Regions from separate parts of the Massilia sp. UYP11 genome, predicted to be linked through region 2. Evidence: riboswitches for the same ligand, from Rfam matches in the RefSeq annotation. Region 2 holds a riboswitch; the other holds the start of a gene.
The links. A riboswitch is a leader RNA that binds a small molecule or an ion and turns the genes downstream of it on or off. The one in region 2 is predicted to bind thiamine pyrophosphate.

Region 1 (6,944 bases), on a different contig from region 2:
TGGAAGCATAAGGTGACGGGCGTAGATGCCGAAATCGTACTGATTCACAAACACATCACGTCGCACAGCGATAGCAAGACCGTCGCCGAAACGACCCTGCTCCATGAAGTCAACAACGCTCGCTCAGCGCGCGCGACTCCGGCACTGTCGCAGACGGAGTTCGATCAGGCACTGTTGCGACTGTTGATACAAAAATTTATTACAACCGATAGCGCACAGAAATCAGTAACGCTCATCTGCTGATCCGAACCAGTCAAATTCCGCCGTTCACAGGCACTGTTTTCGGCACAGTTCGACTTCTAACGCTCCAGCACCTCGCCCAGCCTGCGGGCGAGGAAATCCACCAGCGCCGCCACCCGCGGCGCCAGCGCGCCATGCTTGTAGAACACGGCCCACACGGGCTGGGTCCACGGCAGGGTGTGCTCTTCCAGCACCGGCACCAGCCGGCCCGCCGCGATGTCGGCGCGCACCAGGAATTCTCCCATCGAACCGATGCCCGCCCCGTTCAGGACCAGGTGGCGCACCGTCTCGCCGTTTGACGCCAGCACCTGCGGCGTGACGGTCCAGCCCTCGCCGCCGGCATGCAGCAGCGGCCAGGTATTGAGCGAGGCCGGCGCCGTGAAGCCCACGGTGCGGTGCAACGCCAGCTCGCCTGGTGCGCGCGGCACGCCGTATTTATCGATATAGCGCGGCGCCGCCACCACGCGCAGCCTGCCGGTGCCCAGGCGCCGCGCATTGAGCGTCGAATCGGGCAGCGCGCCGATGCGGATCGCCAGGTCGGCCCGCTCTTCGATCAGGTCGACGTAGGTTTCGCCGCTGGTCAGTTCCAGCTGGACCAGCGGATACGCCTCCAGGAAGTCGGGCAGCAGGGGCGCCAGCAGATGGTCGAGGGCCGGCGTCGAGGCATTGACCCGCACCAGCCCCGCTGGCTGCGAGCGGCGCGCCTGCGCCTCGGCCTCGGTATTGGCCAGGTCGTGCAGGATGGCGCGCGCCCGTTCGAGCAGCCAGGCGCCTTCGTCGGTCAATTGCAGGCGCCGCGTCGTACGGCGCATCAGCGTCATGCCCAGGCCATCCTCGAGCCGCGATATGGTGCGCGAGACCCCGGACGGAGTCTGCCCCAGGCGCCCGGCGGCAGCCGAGAACGAGCCCGAATCTATGACTGCGACAAATACAATCAATGCATCCACATCGATCATTATTGACTCCAGGTCAAAATTCCATTGTACAGCGGGCTATTTTTTCTTGCCTGCGCGCACGGCACACTGCATGCCCTGAACAACCCCGCCATGCAACAACAAGGAGAATCGCATGCCACTCGCACTCTGGGCGCTTACCTTGAGCGCCTTCGCCATCGGGACGACCGAATTCGTGATCGTCGGCCTGATTCCCACCATCGCCGCCAGCCTGGGCGTATCGGTGCCCTCGGCCGGCCTCCTGGTCAGCCTGTACGCGCTGGGCGTCGCCATCGGCGCGCCGGTGCTCACCGCCCTCACCGGGAGGGTGCCGCGCAAGCACCTGCTGCTCGGCCTCATGGTCCTGTTCACGCTCGGTAACCTGGTGGCCTGGATGGCGCCGAACTACGAAGCGCTGATGGCCGCGCGCGTGCTCACGGGTCTGGCGCACGGCGTGTTCTTCTCGATCGGCTCGACCATCGCCACCAGCCTGGTGCCGAAGGAAAAGGCCGCCAGCGCCATCGCGCTGATGTTCACCGGCCTGACCGTGGCCCTGGTCACCGGCGTGCCGCTCGGGACGTTCATCGGGCAGCACTTCGGCTGGCAGGCCACCTTCCTCGCCGTGTCGCTGCTGGGCGTGATCGCCGTGGTCGGCAGCGCCATCCTGGTGCCGTCGGATATCGCCGGCAGCAAACCGGCGAGCCTCCTGACCCAGCTCGCGGTGCTCAGGAAACCACGCCTGCTGCTGGTCTACGCCATGACCACGCTCGGCTACGGCGGCAGCTTCATCGCCTTCACCTACCTGGCACCGGTGCTGCAGGAAGTCTCGGGCTTCGCGGCGTCGACCGTCAGCCTGGTGATGCTGGTATATGGCGTCTCGGTCGCGGCCGGGAACATCTGGGGCGGCAGGCTGGCCGACCGCCACGGGCCGGTGCCGGCGCTGCAGATCGTGTTCGCCCTGCTGGCCGTGGTGCTGCTGGCGCTCGCCTTCACCGCGCCGAGCAAACCGCTCGTGCTGATCACGGTGCTGGCCTGGGGCGCGGTGGCCTTCGGCAACGTGCCCGGCCTGCAGGTGTATGTGGTGCAGCGCGCCGAGCGTGACGCGCCGCAGGCGGTGGACGTCGCCTCGGGGCTGAACATCGCCGCCTTCAACGTCGGCATCGCCCTGGGCGCCTGGGGCGGCGGCCTGATCGTCGCCCACCTCGGCCTGATGGCCACGCCGTGGATCGGCGCCCTGGTCGTCGTCGGCGCGCTGCTGCTCACCACCCTGGCCGGCTGGCTCGACCGGCGCGACGGCATGCCGGCCGGGGCGGCCGTGCGCGGCGCCGCCACCACCCATTGACGATGGCGAGCCGGGTCAGCCCGGATTTCGCGCCGGCCCGTGGCGGCTTACCGGTCCGGCTTACCGGTCCAGTTCGGGATAGCGGCGGAAGATGCCTTCCTGGTTGAACGGGATGCGCCGTTCGGACGCGAGGTAGGCGGCGATGTTCGGCCGCGCGGCCACCCGGTTGCGTAGGCCAGTGAGCACCGGATGCTCCTGCTCGATCTTCTTCATCGCGTTCGGGAAGGCATAGCGCAGGCCTTCGATCACCTGGAACAGCGACAGGTCGGCATACGTCGCCTTCTCGCCCGTGAGGTAGTCGCGCGGCTCGGGGTTGGACAAGAGGCGCGCGAAATAGGCCATGAACTTGGGAATGCGCGACTCGACGAAGTCGGCCGAACGGCGCAGCGCCTCGGGTTTCTGGTCTTCGTAGTACAGCGCCGACGCGATCGGGTGATGGGTGTCGTGCACCTCGGTCACCAGGTCGGCGATGGTCAGCTGCAGCTGGTGCACCCACAGGCGGCCCGGATCGGTGCGCGGCGCCAGGCCGTGCTGCTCGCCCAGGTAGAGCAGGATGTTGGCCACCTGGCCGATGACCAGCTCGCCCGCCTTCAGGAAGGGCGGCGCGAAGGCCGGATACTCCTCGACGTCGAGCGCCGCCATCAACAGGTCGACGCCGCCCTCGCGGCGCGCCACGTCGACGTAGTCGGCACCCGCCTCTTCCAGCGCCAGGCGGACGAATTCTCCGCGTCCCTGGATGTTCGGCCAATAAAACAGTTCATACGCCATCTGCTTCCTCCCTTGCTGGTTGGTTCCGGCATTATCGATGATGAATGACGAAGTGCGGCGCGCAGCAAACATGGTAGTCTTGTCGTGCACGCCTAAAAATAACCAATAGTCAAACCGTCCAGAGAGAGCCCCCATGACTGATCACGCCCGCCTTGGTTCCCAAGCGCTGTTTGCACTTCGTCCGGGCACGAGTTGGCAATTCGGCACATAATTACAAAACAGAATTATTTGTTGTTCTTGCCGAGCATTGCCCGCAGCGCGCGCGGCCCGGCACGACCAAGCCCCTTTACGCCGAATGGAGCGCTCGATGATCTTCGCTCGACTTACCCAACGCTGGCATGCCCTGCGCTACTGGCGCGAGCACCAGTCCCTGTCCCGTCTCAAGCTGGTGCGCCCCCTCGGTACCGCGCCCGACAACGACCTGTTCCGCAAGGTGAGCGGCCGCGACTACCTGGCCCGCGGCATGAAAGTGCGCGAGCGCATGCGCTGCGTGCTGGCCCACTACCGCTTCGAAGAAGCGACCTTCGACAGCGCCTACCGGCAAGCTGCAACCCATGGCGGCCTGGTCCTGTGGCAGCACCGGGGCGGGCAAGAGGGTAGCGAAGGCAACTTCATCATGCGGCTCGAACATGCGCCGCGCATCGATCCGCAAGGCGAGCTGACGCTGTCCCTGGTCGTCGACGGCACGGTGCTGCACCGCCTGTCCTGGACCTGGGTCGAGGGCGCGGTGGTGGGCGTCGACCTGCCGATCGTTCCCTTCGTCACCCGCAACGCCGGCCTGTGGCGCGATGCCGGGGGCGCATTCGACGCCTTCGAGCGCGTATTCCCGAACAATTCTCCGAGCTTCTTCTGCTTTGCCGCCCTGCAGGGCGCGGCGCAGGCCCTCGGCTTCGACCGGGTGGTCGCGGTGCGCGCCAGCGCGCACGTGGCCTATGAGGCGGCGCAGGACAAGGCCTTCGAGAACGCCTACGACGGCTTCTGGCGCATCCTGGGCGGCGCCGAGCTGGACGCACGCAGCTTCGTGGTGCCGCTGCCGTTCTACCTCAAGCCGCTGCAGGACATGCCATCGAAGCACCGCAAGCGCGCGGCGCAACGGCGCGAACACTGGCGCGCCATCGGCGACGCGGCCCGCGTCGCGCTGCTGCGCCATATGGTGACGCCGGCCGCCACCCGGCCCGCGGCGGCCGAGGCGCCGTCGACCGCGAAAGCCTGAGCGGCGCCATTCCGTCTTGACAGATTCGCCACGGCGGCCCGGCGCCGTGATACACTCGCGACTCGCTAGGGGTCCTGGAACGCTGTTCCGGGTGAGACACACCCTTCGTACCTGATCTGGATAATGCCAGCGAAGGAAAGCGCAAAGCAGCACTCCCCTCGTTTGCCCTTCCCCCACGTTGGCTCCGGCTTTGAACAAAGCGGCGCGCCGCGTGGCGCGCGAAAACGAGCACACCATGACATTCACCTCGAAGCACACCATTCTCGCCTGCGCCATCGTGCAGGCGTTTTCCCTGTCGTCCCAGGCCTTCGCGCAAGAGACCGCCCAGCCAGCCGTATCGTCCGTCGTCGTCACCGGCAGCAAGTGGATCGCCTTCGACCGCGCCAGCGTCGGCGGCTTCACCGACGCGCCGCTGCTCGACTCCCCGGCCTCGATCACCTCGATCAGCCAGGCCCAGATGCAGGACCTGTCGATCCGCAGCGCCACCGACGCCGCGCGCTACGACGCCTCGATCGGCGACGCCTACAATGCGGTCGGCTATGCCGAGCAGTTCTCGATCCGCGGCTTCACGCTCGACAACGCCACCAGCTACCGCAAGGACATGATCGCGATCTCTGGCGACACCCAGATCCCCCTCGAGAACAAGGAACGGATCGAGGTCCTGCGCGGCCTGGCCGGCCTGCAGGCCGGCGTCGCGGCGCCGGGCGGGATGATCAACTTCGTCACCAAGCGCCCGACCAACGCGCCGCTGCGCCAGGCCACGGTGGAGGTGCGCGAGCGCGGCACCGTGTATGGCGCGGTCGACCTGGGCGGCCGCTTCGCGGACCGCCGCTTCGGCTACCGCATCAACGCCGCTGCCGAAGACCTGAAATCGTACGTGCGCGGCGCCGACGGCGAGCGCCAGTTCGCGTCCGCGGCGTTCGACTGGCAGGTCACGCCGGACGCGCTGCTCCAGATCGACCTCGACCACCAGCACAAGGCGCAGATCACGGCGCCCGGCTACCAGCTGATCCGCGGCGAAGTCCTGCCGACCGGCGTGTCGCCCAAGATCCTGCTCAACGACCAGCCGTGGACCAGGCCGGTCGACACCGACAGCAGCAATCTCGGCCTGCGCTTCGAGTACCGCCTCAGCGACGATTGGCGCGCCACCGTCAGCGCCAACAAGCACTGGTTCAAGCGCGACGACTTCACGGCCTTCCCCTACGGCTGCAGCAACGAGGGCGACGGCTACTATCCGGGTTACTGCTCGAACGGCGACTACGACGTGTACGACTACCAGAGCACGGGCGAGCGCAAGACGCCGTGGGGCCTGCAGGCGATGCTGCAGGGCCGCTTCGACACCGGCGCGGTGCGCCACGCCCTGACCGTGGGCGGCTCGTATGCCGAACGCCGCGACAGCTTCGGCGAATACGTCTACGACTACGTCGGCTCCAGCAACATCTGGAACCCGACCACGGTGCCGCCGGTCGCCGGCGACCGCGTGACCGGCCCGGTCATGGAACGCCGCAGCACCGAAGAGCGCTCGCTGTTCGTGCAGGACGTGATGACCTTGTCGCCCCAGCTCACCTTGCACGCCGGCGTGCGCTACGTGAAGCTCAAGCTCGACGCACTGGAAGAAATCGAGGCCGGCTGGGTGCGCGCGAAGGATTCGTTCGCGCTGCCGAACGTGGCGCTGGTGTATGCGCCGGCGCGCGACTGGCGCGTCTACGGCTCGATCAGCCATGGCCTGCAGTATGGCGGCATCGCGCCGATGGAAACCACCAACCAGAACACCGCCCTGCCGCCGAGCCGCTCGAAGCAGCTGGAGTTCGGCGTCAAGCGCAACGTCAACGAGCAGCTGGCGCTGTCGGGGGCCCTGTTCGAGATTCGCCAGGGGCTGGAATACACGAACGCCGCCAACACCTTCGTGCGCGCCGGCGAGCAGACCCACCGCGGCGTCGAACTGTCGGCGATGGGCCGCGCCACCCAGGACCTGAACTACAGCCTGTCGCTGATGGCGCTCGACACCGACCAGAAGGACACGGGCGACGCCGCCACCGAAGGCAAGCGCGTGACCAACGTGCCGGAACTGCGCACCACCGCCTGGATCGAATACGCGGTGCCGCAGGTGGCCGGGCTGAAGCTCGACGCGCAGTGGCAGTATTCGGGCAACAAGGTGTTCGATCCGGCCAATCGGGTAAAGGTGCCGGGATACCACGTGGCGGGCTTCGGGGCGTCCTACCTGCTGCGCGCGGGTGGACTGAACACGGTCATCCGCGCGCGGGTGGACAATGCCTTCGACAAGTTCTATTGGCGTGATGTAACGCAATCGCTGGGCGGCTACCTGCTGGCGGGGGCGCCGCGCACGTTCAGGTTGTCGGCGCAGATCGATTTCTGATCCTGGGATGACTGCGATGTCCTCGCGCCCAAACGATAGGCGCGAGGACATGCTCGCTAATTGCCGGAACCC
Region 2 (6,944 bases):
ACTGGTTATAGGTGGTGCTCCAGTTCTCGGGCACGAACTTGATCTCGCCATTGGCGACTTTTTCCAGCGCCACGTCGGTGATCGACTTGCCCGGATTGAAGGTGCCTTCGGGCGCCGGCTTGGTCATGGCGACGAACCACTGGTCGGTCAGCATCGGCTCGATCACGACGTTGGTGCGGTCGCCGCGCGGAACCATCAGCTTGTGCGGCTTGATCTGCTCCATCAGGCCGAGCGCTTCCAGGTCGGCGACGATCTGCTTGCGCGCGGCGAAGCGGTCCAGGCCGCGATACTGTTCTGGCGCGTTGTCGTTGATCTTCGCGTCCAGCGTGAAGATATTGATCGGCTCCAGGTTCGCGCGCTGGCCGACGGCGTAGTCGTTGAAGTCGTGGGCCGGCGTGATCTTGACGCAGCCGGTGCCGAATTCCTTGTCGACGTAGCTGTCGGCAATGATCGGGATCTCGCGCCCGGTCAACGGCAGCTTGATCATCTTGCCGTGCAGGTGGGCATAGCGTTCGTCAAGCGGGTCGACCGCGACCGCGACGTCGCCCAGCATGGTCTCGGGACGGGTGGTGGCGACCGTCAGGTGGCCGCTGCCGTCCGCCAGCGGATACTGGATGTACCACATCGAGCCGTCTTCTTCCTGCGAATCGACTTCGAGGTCGGAGACGGCCGTGCCCAGCACCGGGTCCCAGTTGACCAGGCGCTTGCCGCGGTAGATCAGGCCCTGCTCGTACAGGCGCACGAAGACTTCGACCACCGCCTTCGAGCGGGCGTCGTCCATCGTGAAGTATTCGCGCTGCCAGTCGGCCGAGGCGCCCAGGCGGCGCATCTGGCCGGTGATGGTGTTGCCCGACTTTTCCTTCCACTCCCAGACTTTTTCCAGGAATGCGTCGCGGCCGAGGTCGTGGCGCGAGATCTTCTGGGCGTCGAGCTGGCGCTCGACCACGATCTGGGTCGCGATGCCGGCGTGGTCGGTGCCCGGCACCCAGGCGGTGTTGTAGCCGCGCATGCGGTAATAGCGGGTCAGGCCATCCATGATGGTCTGGTTGAACGCGTGGCCCATGTGCAGGGTGCCGGTCACGTTCGGCGGCGGCAGCTGGATGCTGAAGGACGGCTTGCCCTCGTCCATGGTGGCGGTGAAGTAACCGCGTTTTTCCCACTCGGCGCGCCAGAACTGTTCAATATCGGCTGGCTCGAAAGACTTGGCTAATTCCATGATGTGCTGGTAGGTGAAATTTTTGGCGAAAGAACCATTATAGGTCACCTTACATCGCCAGCCTAACTCGGCGGAATCGCCGGATACCGGCGCTGCGCGCTGTCCCTTTCGCTCCTGCTGGGGGTCATTGTGATGCTCATTTGATTTTCCTCTAAACGCGTCTCGGATCACGCCGAAAGTCGACGGCCTGGACGAATCGCGCGCCGCGCCACCACGGTCCAAGCAGCACATCGGCATTCAAGGAGGACGAGTTCGCAAGACCGGAACGCGGCCGGCCCGCCTGGCCGTGCGAGGAATGTTGCATCGAGGAGAGTCATCATGTCACAAATTGATCCAACCGGGGTCGAAAATGCCGGCGAAGAGGCGCTTCTGGATAGCAGTGGCCAGATGAGCTATGAAGAAGTGTCCGGCCTGTCCAACGGCGAACTGGGACTCGGCGAATCCCACGACGCCGCCCCCACCGGCGCCATGCCCGAGGCGCCGGCCGTTCCCCACGCGCCACCGGCGCCGATCCCGACATTCCCGATTCCGCCGGTCCCGCTGCCGATCAAGAAGGCGGTGAGCGGCTGTTATGCCGGGGCCCTGGGCGCGTTCCAGGTGGAATTGCGGGTTGACGTCGACCGCAGCCGGCCCATGAAACGGGTGAGCGGCGACTTTTATCACACCGTCGGCAAGACCACCTCGTATTTCGGCTCCTTCGTGGTGGACAGCCCGGCGGTCACCGTGTCCGCCGCCAAGGTCGTGGTCAAGGGCATGGGCCGCTATACCTTCGCGGCCGGCGCCCCGGTGGTGCAGGTCACCGTCCCGCGGGCGAATATCCTGCAGCCGCAGGCGGCCGCGACCCTGCAGTTCTTTACCGTCACCAATTCGCCGGGCGCGTCCTATCACTGCCCGTTCTCGTCCCTGCACTTTCGCACGGTGCGCATCGAAACCGACAGCGTCTCGGATCTCGCCACCGCGCCGTTCGCCAGCTATCACACCGGTTCGCTGCCGTCCGGCGGCAGCGCGCGCAACCTGAACGTGGTCAGCGCCTTCGGCGAGGCCGGCATCGGCATGGTGCCGACCGCCGGCAACAATGTGATCAATATCGGCGATGCCGGCCCCAACGCCACCTGGAGCAATGCCGAGCTGCACGCCTCGATGCAGGCCCACTTCACCTTGTGGAGCGACGTGCAGCAATGGTGCGTCTGGCAGCTGGTGGCCCAGCAGCATGACTACGGCGCCGGCCTGTACGGCATCATGTTCGACCAGCAGGGCAGGCAGCGCCAGGGCTGCGCCGTATTCCATGCGGGGATCGGCGGCGCCACGGCCGAGCAGCAGCGGCTGCAGCTGTACACCTATGTGCACGAACTCGGCCACTGCTTCAATCTGCTGCACTCCTGGCAGAAGTCGCTGGCCTCGCCGCCCAAGCCCGACCGGCCGGATGCGCTGTCGTGGATGAACTACCCGTGGTACTACCCGAAAGGCGGCCCGGCCGGTTTCTGGAGCAGCTTCGACTTCCGCTTCGACGACGAGGAACTGATCCACCTGCGCCATGGCTTCCGCAACGACGTCATCATGGGCGGCAACAACTTCATCGTCGGTTCGTCGCTGGGCCGCGAAGTGCTGGCCGATCCGATCTCGGACGAGTCGGGGCTGGTGCTGGGAATCTCGACCCACCAGCGCAGCTTCGCGCTGGGTGAACCGGTCGTGCTCGAACTCAAGCTCAAGGCCACCACCACCCGCGGACGCCGCGCCCACACCTGGCTGCACCCCGATTTCGGCCTGGTCAGGGTCGTCATCAGCAAGCCGGGCGGCCAGGTCGTCGCCTACGAGCCGATGATCGACCACCTGGTCGGCGAACGCCAGAAAATGCTCGGCGTGGACGACGAGGTGCGCGACAGCGCCTACATCGGCTACGGCAAGGGCGGCTTCTACTTCGACCAGCCGGGCCATTACCGCGTGCGCGCGGCCTATGCGGCGCTCGACGGCTCGCAAGTGCTGTCCGACATCCTGACGATCCGGGTGCGCTACCCGGTCACCCGCGACGAGGACACGCTGGCCGACCTGTTCATGGGCGACGACCAGGGTGTGCTGCTCTACCTGCAGGGCTCGGACAACGTTTCGCTGCGTGCCGGCAACGACGCGTTCGACGAGGTGATCGACCGCTTCGGCGCGCACCCACTGGCCGCCTATGCGCGCATGGTCAAGGGCATCAATGCGGCGCGGGTATTCAAGACTGTCAATGCGGGCGAAGGCAGGTCCGTCACCGTGCGTCCCGCCCGGGCCGAGGAAAGCATCGCCTTGCTCTCGAGCGTGACCGGCGCCCACGTGCTCGACCCGGTGTCGGAAAACCAGGTGCTGTACAGTCTTTCGTGCATCCAGAAAGCGACCGGGGACGAACGGGGAGCGCAGGATAGCCTGAACCGGATGTCGATCCAGCCTGCCAGCAAGCCTGACGAGCAATGAAGCGCCAGGCCTGGATTGCCTTCATGCTGGCGCTGGGATTGTCCGGACCGGCGTGCTCGGAGCGCGCCCGGTCCGGCGACCCGACGCCGGCACTCGATGAGGAGAAGAAAATCATGACATTACGCGTGAGGCTGGGCGAAGGCTTCCAGAACAATACCGTGAGCGTGCGGGTCGACGGCAAGCAGGTGTACCAGCGCTCCGGCGTCAGCACCGACTGGACGATCTCGCGCGCGGACGCAGTCGACGTCCAGACCGCGGCCGACAGCGTGCAGCTCGAGGTGTCGGTCGACGGCGGGCCACCGGTTGCGCAGGCCATTGCGCCGGCGCGCACGCCGTTCGTCGAGGTGCGATCCGTGAACGGCGAGCTGCACCTACATGCGCTGGAGCAAGAGCCTCCGATGCTGTGACAACACCAGATGGATTTTCTGCCCATCGAAAAATGATTGGGCTATAATCGGCCTGCTGTCCGGGAGCTCAGGCTCCCAGGCGGCGAACGCTAGGGGTCCTGCGCGCCATATCAGTGGAGCGTGGGTGAGAAATACCCTCCGAACCTGATCTGGATAATGCCAGCGAAGGGAAGCAGCCGAATCGATGCAAGCGGGCGCACATCCGTTCCGCCTTGCACTCACCGGCACCTCCTTTGCTGGCTCCGCAAGCAAGGGAGCCACATGAACGCACCTCTGAAATCATCTCGGGTATTCGACGCCGCCACCGCCACGGTGGACGACGCGGCCATCCATCCACTACCAAATTCGCGCAAGGTTTACATCGCAGGCAGCCGGCCCGACATCCGCGTGCCGATGCGCCAAATCAGCCAGTCGCCCACGCCCGACAGCTTCGGCGCCGAACCGAATCCGCCGCTGTTCGTCTATGACACCTCCGGTCCGTATACCGAGCCGGGCACGGCGATCGACATCCGCAGCGGTCTGGCGCCGATGCGCCAGGCATGGATCGCCGAGCGCGGCGACACCGAGCTGCTGGACGGCCCGACCTCGCGCTACGGCCAGGCGCGGCTGAACGACCCGCAGCTGGCCGCGCTGCGCTTCAACCTGCAGCGCGCGCCGCGCCGCGCCCATGGCGGGCGCAACGTCACCCAGATGCACTACGCGCGCCAGGGCATCATCACCCCCGAGATGGAATTCATTGCCCTGCGCGAAAACATGCAGCGCAAGGAATACATCGCCTCGCTGGAATCCTCGGGCCCGATGGGCCAGCGGGTGGCGGCGCTGCTGGGCCGCCAGCATCCGGGCCAGTCGTTCGGCGCCAGCATCCCGCACGAGATCACGCCCGAATTCGTGCGCTCGGAAGTCGCGCGCGGCCGCGCCGTGATCCCGGCCAACATCAACCACCCGGAACTGGAGCCGATGATCATCGGCCGCAACTTCCTGGTGAAGGTCAACGCCAATATCGGCAACTCGGCCGTCACCTCGTCGATCGGCGAGGAAGTGGAAAAGATGACCTGGGCCATCCGCTGGGGCGCCGACACGGTGATGGACCTGTCGACCGGCAAGCACATCCACGAGACGCGCGAATGGATCCTGCGTAACAGTCCGGTGCCGATCGGCACGGTGCCGATCTACCAGGCGCTGGAAAAGGTCAACGGCAAGGCCGAGGACCTGACGTGGGAGATCTTCCGCGACACCCTGATCGAACAGGCCGAGCAGGGCGTCGACTACTTCACCATCCACGCCGGCGTGCTGCTGCGGTATGTGCCCATGACGGCCAATCGCCTGACGGGCATCGTCTCGCGCGGCGGCTCGATCATGGCCAAGTGGTGCCTGGCCCACCACCGCGAATCGTTCCTGTACACGCATTTCGAGGACATCTGCGAGATCATGAAGGCCTATGACGTCTCGTTCAGCCTGGGCGACGGCCTGCGCCCCGGTTCGATCTACGACGCCAACGACGAGGCCCAGCTGGCCGAGCTCAAGACCCTGGGCGAGCTGACCCAGATCGCCTGGAAGCACGACGTGCAGACCATCATCGAGGGCCCCGGCCACGTGCCGCTGCACCTGATCAAGGAAAACATGGACCTGCAGCTGGAGCAGTGCCACGAGGCGCCGTTCTACACGCTGGGACCGCTCACCACCGACATCGCTCCCGGTTACGACCACATCACCTCGGGCATCGGCGCGGCCAATATCGGCTGGTACGGCACCGCCATGCTGTGCTACGTGACGCCCAAGGAGCACCTGGGCCTGCCCGACAAGAACGACGTCAAGGACGGCATCATCACCTACAAGATCGCCGCGCACGCGGCCGACCTGGCCAAGGGCCATCCCGGCGCCCAGCTGCGCGACAACGCGCTGTCGAAGGCGCGCTTCGAGTTCCGCTGGGAAGACCAGTTCAACCTCGGGCTCGACCCGGACAAGGCGCGCGAATTCCACGACGAGACGCTGCCGAAGGATTCGGCCAAGGTCGCCCACTTCTGCTCGATGTGCGGCCCGCATTTCTGCTCGATGAAGATCACCCAGGAGGTGCGCGAGTACGCCGCCGCCAGGGGCGTGCAGGGTGAGTCCGCGCTGGCCCAGGGCATGCAGGAAAAGGCCATCGAGTTCGTGAAGAACGGCGCCCAGCTGTACCGGGAGGTGTGAATGACGCCGATCGAAGTGAACGGCGCGCCGTGCCAGGTGCCGCCCGGGCAAACCCTGTCCGGCCTGCTGGAGCAGCTGGGCCTGAGCGGGCAGGGGATGGCGCTCGCGGTCAACCGCGAAGTGGTGCCGCGCCAGCAATGGCTGCACCGGCGCCTGAATGAACGGGACCGGGTCGATATCGTGCGCGCCATCGGTGGCGGCTGACAGGAGGATGAAGATGAACGCAATGAACGAAGTGAGCAATGAGCTGAAGAACGACACGCTGACCATCGCCGGCCGCGCCTACCGATCGCGCCTGCTGGTCGGCAGCGGCAAGTACCGCGACCTGGAGCAGACCCGCGAAGCCACGCTGGCCGCCGGCGCCGAGATCGTCACGGTGGCGATCCGCCGCGTGAACATCGGCCAGGACCCGAACGCGCCGAGCCTGCTCGACGTGCTGCCCCCGAGCGACTTCACCATCTTGCCGAACACGGCCGGCTGCTACACCGCCAGGGACGCGATCTACACCTTGCAGATGGCGCGCGAGCTGCTGGGCGGGCACAAGCTGGTCAAGCTCGAGGTGCTGGGCGACCAGAAGACGCTGTTCCCGCACATGCCCGAGACCCTGGTCGCGGCGGAGGCCCTGGTGAAGGACGGCTTCGACGTCATGGTCTACTGCAGCGACGATCCGATCCAGGCCCGCATCC

Region 1: another riboswitch for thiamine pyrophosphate. It lies ahead of ABIB38_RS07420 (TonB-dependent siderophore receptor); the one in region 2 lies ahead of thiC (phosphomethylpyrimidine synthase ThiC).

The regions. Positions count from the first base shown of each region.
Region 1 covers NZ_JBNDJE010000003.1:168,148-175,091, forward strand. Annotated here, with positions in the region: gene ABIB38_RS07395 (hypothetical protein) at 1-243, shown strand, start outside; gene ABIB38_RS07400 (LysR family transcriptional regulator) at 300-1,196, opposite strand; gene ABIB38_RS07405 (MFS transporter) at 1,309-2,514, shown strand; gene ABIB38_RS07410 (glutathione S-transferase) at 2,575-3,282, opposite strand; gene ABIB38_RS07415 (DUF535 family protein) at 3,590-4,495, shown strand; TPP riboswitch at 4,553-4,650, shown strand; gene ABIB38_RS07420 (TonB-dependent siderophore receptor) at 4,731-6,872, shown strand; gene ABIB38_RS07425 (hypothetical protein) at 6,929-6,944, opposite strand, start outside.
Region 2 covers NZ_JBNDJE010000008.1:45,313-52,256, reverse strand. Annotated here, with positions in the region: gene ABIB38_RS13375 (valine--tRNA ligase) at 1-1,216, opposite strand, end outside; gene ABIB38_RS13370 (hypothetical protein) at 1,535-3,664, shown strand; gene ABIB38_RS13365 (hypothetical protein) at 3,661-4,071, shown strand; TPP riboswitch at 4,153-4,259, shown strand; gene thiC (phosphomethylpyrimidine synthase ThiC) at 4,333-6,258, shown strand; gene thiS (sulfur carrier protein ThiS) at 6,259-6,462, shown strand; gene ABIB38_RS13350 (thiazole synthase) at 6,485-6,944, shown strand, end outside.